2 regions of the Fictibacillus sp. KU28468 genome follow, and region 1 is predicted to be linked to the other one. Evidence: riboswitches for the same ligand, from Rfam matches in the RefSeq annotation. Region 1 holds a riboswitch; the other holds the start of a gene.
The links. A riboswitch is a leader RNA that binds a small molecule or an ion and turns the genes downstream of it on or off. The one in region 1 is predicted to bind lysine.

Region 2: it holds a riboswitch for lysine, as region 1 does, so the genes downstream of both, OKX00_RS07865 (aspartate kinase) here and OKX00_RS20860 (amino acid permease) in region 1, are expected to answer to the same signal.

The regions. Positions count from the first base shown of each region.
Region 1 covers NZ_CP110666.1:3,944,791-3,947,954, forward strand. The annotation lists gene OKX00_RS20860 (amino acid permease) at 1-1,123, opposite strand, end outside; lysine riboswitch at 1,216-1,406, opposite strand; gene OKX00_RS20865 (DEAD/DEAH box helicase) at 1,679-3,124, shown strand.
Region 2 covers NZ_CP110666.1:1,532,910-1,536,073, reverse strand. The annotation lists gene bioB (biotin synthase BioB) at 1-462, shown strand, start outside; gene OKX00_RS07865 (aspartate kinase) at 524-1,759, opposite strand; lysine riboswitch at 1,954-2,142, opposite strand; gene uvrC (excinuclease ABC subunit UvrC) at 2,216-3,164, opposite strand, start outside.

The DNA of each region.
Region 1 (3,164 bases):
TGTAGATGACGCCGTCACCGAACAGTGAAGCAAAGAAAGCTACAGCTCCAACAGCGGCTGTGACAATTAGGGCTGGAACCGGTACACCGCGGGAATCCAGCTTCGCCAGAAACTTAGGTGCCTTTCCGTCTCGTGCCATATCCCAAAGCATACGGGTCGATGCATACATACCGGAGTTGCCGGCAGACAATACTGCTGTTAAGATGATCGCGTTCATAACGGAAGCCGCAAACGCAATTCCTGCTTTATCAAAGACAAGTGTGAATGGACTTACAGTAATATCGCTGCTTGCCAATCGGCTGTCTGTGTAGGGAATGATTAAAGAAATGACCAAGATTGCCAGAACATAGAACAAAAGGATACGCCAGAACACACTTTTGATCGCTTTCGGGATGTTCTTTTTCGGATCTTCTGTTTCTCCTGCCGCAACCCCTAACAGTTCTGTTCCCTGAAAGGAGAAACCTGCAGCCATAAATACGCCAAGCGTCGTAAAGAATCCGCCGTGGAACGGTGCGTCAGCGATCGTAAAGTTCTTAAATCCGATCGGATCTCCGCCTAAAATGCCGAAGATCATAAGTGTTCCTAAGATCAAGAAGATGATGACCGTAATGACTTTGATCAGCGAGAACCAATATTCTGCTTCACCAAACCCTTTTACTGATAAATAATTTAATAAGAACATAATGCCTAGGAACAGTGCACTCCAGATAAAAGAAGGGGTATCTGGAAACCAAAATTTCATGATTAATGTTACGGCAGCAAGTTCAGCTGCAATGGTGATTGCCCAGTTGTACCAATAGTTCCAGCCGAGCGCGAATCCTAGTGATGGATCCACAAATTTTGAAGCATACGTGCTGAATGAACCCGCAACCGGCATGTAAGACGCCATTTCTGCAAGGCTTGTCATTAAGAAGAACACCATGATTCCAATCGCTACATATGAAAACAGAACGCCGCCTGGTCCTGCAGTATGAATGGATCCTCCGCTTGCTAAAAATAATCCTGTTCCGATCGTTCCCCCAAGAGAGATCATCGTTAAATGGCGGGATTTCAGTCCCCGCTTTAATTCATTGTCCGCGTTTGGCGACTGCGGTTGTGATGGATTCTGTGCTGTGTTTCGCATAAAAAAACTCCTTTTCGATTTAGGAAGGAGTGGGAATTAAAAAAAGCCGCCAAGCATTGGGCGACGATTATTATTAATCCGCATCATGCCTTCCGTAAGATAGCGCATCCCACCCACCGGTTATTCGTGGGTGTGACAGTGCTGTTCCTGTTCGAATACAGCCCCAATTCATACTTCCAGAGTTAAGCACAAATTTCGGCAGCTTTTCCTTTCACACGGAGTCTATGATGTCCTCTGCATCTCGTACGTCCTACTTATAAAAGCCGCGACCTCTACCTCATCGGATTGATGAGGATTTTTTAATATCAAGTTAGTTAACGCTAAAAGTTATTATAAAACAGCGCTGTTGTTCCTTCAACTGTTTTTTGTTGCCAGCTTTTTACTTTTGATTTAATGCCCTCTTTATATCATTGTTTACCTATCACCTGCGATCGTACGGAAGGGTTCCTTTAAACAATCGTTTAAAAATAAACCCGATTGTCCATCATTTCAAGTATAATGAACACTATTCAGGTTATGCTGATTCTGGATAATATAAAAAATCGAGGTTCCTACATGAATAATAGAAGTTTTAACGATTATCGTATAAGCGATGAAATAAAACGAGCACTTACAGTGTTGAAATATGAAACTCCGACTGAGGTTCAGACTGAAGTCATACCATTAGCTCTGGAAAAGCAAGATCTGGTCGTAAAATCCCAAACAGGCAGCGGAAAAACAGCAGCCTTTGGTATTCCAGTATGCGAAATGCTGGAATGGGAAGAAAAACGGCCACAAGCATTAATCCTTACTCCCACTCGCGAGCTCGCTGTTCAAGTTCGTGAAGACCTGACCAACATTGGAAGGTTCAAGCGGATTAAAGCTGTTGCTGTATATGGTAAAGAGCCTTTTGCGAAACAAAAAGAAGAATTGAAACAAAAAACGCATGTCGTCGTCGGTACACCGGGACGCGTCATGGACCATATCGAACGTGAAACCCTGGTCTTGGACCAAATCAAGTACCTGATCATTGATGAAGCAGATGAAATGCTGAATATGGGCTTTATTGATGAAGTCAAAAAGATTATTAAACAGCTTCCTTCAAACAGAGTGACCATGGTCTTTTCTGCAACATTGCCAAAAGATATCGAAAATCTCTGCCATCAATATATGAAGGATCCAGCAAAAATCGAAATAGCTTCTGCCGGGATGACGACAGATACGATCGAGCATTCTTTAATCAACGTTCAGGAAGAGGCGAAGCTTGCTCTTCTGAAAGACGTGACGGTCGTTGAAAACCCGGACAGCTGCATCATTTTCTGCAATACGAAAGAGCACGTCGATACCGTGTATGCAGAGCTCGAAGCCTCTCAGTATTCTGTTGAAAAGCTTCATGGAGGATTGGAACAAGAAGATCGATTCGCAGTGATGGAGGGGTTCAAGATCGGGAATTTCCGTTACCTTGTCGCCACGGATGTGGCTGCGAGAGGAATTGATATTGATAATGTAACCCTCGTTATCAACTATGACGTTCCTATAGAAAAAGAGAGCTATGTCCACCGTACAGGAAGAACTGGCCGGGCCGGCAAAAAAGGAAGAGCCATTACGTTTGCATTGCCTTATGAAGGAAAATATCTTAGAGCCATCGAAAGATACATCGGCTTTGAGATCGATGAAGCGGAAGCACCGACAAAACAAGAAGTGGCTAAAATGCAGCGGGCTTTTGAAGAAAAGCTCAGCGGGCGCCGAGTCGTGAGAAATAATAAAACGGCCCGAATCAACCAGGATATTACGAAACTCCACTTCAGCGGCGGGAAAAACAAGAAGATCCGAGCGGTCGATTTCGTTGGAACCATCGCAAAAATCCCTGGAGTCTCAGCAGATGATATCGGCATTATCACCATCCAGGAGAATTGGTCCTATGTTGATATTCTTAACGGAAAAGGCTCACTTGTCCTGCAAGCCATGGAAAATACCACAGTTAAAGGCAAGAAACTGAAGGTCAGCAAGGCGAAAAAGTAAATAATCCTTCTGGTAACCAAAAGAGCACGGCTGCATTTTT
Region 2 (3,164 bases), 1.9 Mb from region 1:
ACAAACTCTCATACATACGAAGACAGAGTGGCTACTCTGGAAAAAGTAAAAACAGCAGGAATCTCCCCATGTTCAGGCGTTATCGTAGGAATGGGCGAAAGCCGGCACGACATCATTAAGATGGCAGAAGCGCTAAGAGAGATCAATGCAGATTCTATCCCTGTTAATTTTTTGCATGCTATACCAGGTACTCCTCTCGAGCATCTTGACGAGCTGAACCCCCGTTATTGTTTAAAAGTGCTCGCCTTGTTCCGTTATATTAATCCAACGAAAGAGATTCGGATTTCAGGCGGCAGAGAGGTAAATCTCCGCAGCCTTCAGCCGCTGGGCCTTTATGCTGCAAATTCTATTTTCGTAGGCGACTATCTGACCACCGACGGACAGGAAACAAATGCTGACCACCAAATCCTTGAGGACCTCGGATTTGAGATCGACTTCTTAAACGAACCTGTACAGGTTTAATCCTGCAGCAAATTTTTCCATTTACAAAAAAATCCGGGCAGCATCGCCCGGATTTATCTTATTATAACTGATGAACCGGCTGCCTTGCGTCCAGTTCAAAGACGTCGTGCAGCGTTTCAATCGCTTTGATCATATCCTGCTGATCAACGACCGTAGAAACTTTAATCTCTGATGTGCTGACCATTTTAATCATAATATCCTGCTCAGAAAGAGCCTTAAACATCTGTGCAGCTACTCCTGGATTAGAAATCATTCCTGAACCAACAATAGATACTTTAGCCAATCCATCTTCATGCTGGATGGAACCAAACTGAAGCGAACTCTTATATCTTTCTAGAAGCTCAATTGTTTCATCTAAGATCGCTGTTTCAATGGAGAACGAGATGTTTGTTCTTTCCTGCTTGTTTACACTCTGAATAATAATATCTACATTAACACTGTTCTCTGCCAACAAGGAAAAAACAGAAGACAGTGTGTTTAAGCCATTCGGCAGGTCTTCAATCGTAATTTTTGTTACGTTTCCTTCAAAAGCCAATCCTCTCACTACTAAATTATTCTCCATTGTTGCTTCCTCCTCCACTAGTGTTCCGTTTTCTTTCTCTGTGCTCGAACGAACTTCAAGTCTTACTCCGAAATTCTTTGCGAATTCTACGGCTCTCGGATGCAGCACACCCGCTCCGAGATTCGCCATTTCAAGCATTTCATCATAGGAGATGGAAGGCAGCTTTCTGGCATGTTTCACCACCCGCGGGTCTGTTGTAAATACACCAGTAACGTCTGTGTAGATTTCGCATTTATCGGCACGAAGAGCAGCTGCCAGAGCAACGGCCGTCGTATCTGATCCTCCCCGTCCCAGTGTTGCAATATTATCCGAAGAGGTTAATCCCTGAAAACCGGCAACTACTGCAATCTTCCCGTCTGCAAGCATTTGCTGGATTCTTTTTGTATCGATATTTAAGATGCGCGCGTTGCCGTGAACATCTTCTGTTTCAACTCCAGCCTGCCAGCCAGTCAGAGACTCGGCTTCGTACCCGGCATCCTGAAGGGCCATCGCAAGCAGTGAAATCGTGATCTGTTCTCCTGTCGTCAAAAGCATATCCATTTCACGTTTGGAAGGCCTTGCTGTTATTTCACCTGCCAGCCGCACAAGATCATCCGTTGTTTTTCCCATTGCTGAGACAACCGCTACTACTTGATTCCCCTCGTTTGCCGCTTGAATGATCCGACTTGCCGCGTTTCTGATTTTATCCGGTGTGCCGACACTTGTACCTCCGAATTTTTGAATAATTAAAGCCACAATGTCCATCCTTTCTCATCAATGAAATCGAATTTATCGCCTTCCTGCAAAAGGCACCCAGATATGGCCAGCCTGTCTCGGCTTCCACTACGCAACAAACTGAAATGCAAAAATAAATACAAAAAAGCAGCAATAAGGAAAAGACCTTATTGCTGCTTGGTATATGCAACAGTAAGCCAGCTTGTTTTCCCCTCTTGTGAGATAGTCCTCCACACACCCTCCGGGCAAGAATGTGTGACAGCTCTGCATTTATTCAATGCAGGTCCAGCCGTAAGAAACAGGAGTTTCTTAAAGCTTCGGCAAAAATCCCCTTTCAGCTACCATCATAAGAGCTCCTTCTCTTCAGATAGCTTACTATTGGTTTTTGCTCCTCTACCATCACTTCAAAACTGAAGTATGGCGCTCTATTAAAATTTGTTTTAAGTTTAGCAAAGGACTTCTGAAAAATCAATACCTTTATGAAGGTTCATTTTGAAGAGCCTGAATAATTTCTTCTGCAACACTTAATGGAATGCCTGCCGCATGAAAATCCTCAAGAGTGGCTTCTCTCATTTTCTTGATGGAACCGAATTTTTTCAGCAAAAGTTTTTTCCTTTTTTCACCGACTCCAGGAATGTTATCGAGACTTGATTGAAACATGCCTTTCGCACGCACTTGACGATGAAATGAGATCGCAAACCTGTGGACTTCATCCTGTATACGCTGCAGCAGATAAAATTCCTGGCTGTTTCTGAGCAGCGGTATAATTTCAGGTGGATTTCCCATCAAGAGCTGGGATGTACGGTGCTTATCATCCTTAGCAAGTCCTCCGACCGGGATATCAAGGTTCAGCTCGTTTTCAAGAACATCCTGCGCAGCAGCGATCTGTCCTTTCCCTCCATCAATAATAATCAAATCCGGCAGCTGCCCATTCTCTTTTAAGATGCGGGAGTAACGCCTGCGGACTACTTCTTTCATGGAGGCGTAGTCATCAGGGCCTGTCACCGTTTTAATTTTATATTTCCGGTATTCTTTTTTGTTCGGTTTACCGTCTTCAAATACAATCATCGCAGATACTGGATTTGTCCCATGAATGTTGGAATTATCAAATGCTTCAATCCGGTATGGAGCTGGAATGTTTAATTGCAGCCCCAGATTTCCAACCGCTTTTACCGTACGTTCCTCATCACGCTCGATCAGTGCAAATTTTTCGTGCAGAGCGAGCTGTGCATTCTTCGTTGCAAGTTCAACAAACTCTTTCTTTTGCCCGCGTTTCGGCTGTATCACTTTCACGCCAAGAAGATCCTTGACCAATTGGCCGTCCGCCTCAGGAGGCAGCAAAAGTTCCCGCGGGAGAATATGATTTTTTTGAAGATAAAATTGTCCAATAAACGATAAAAAGTCTTCGATGGCATCTCCATAGAAA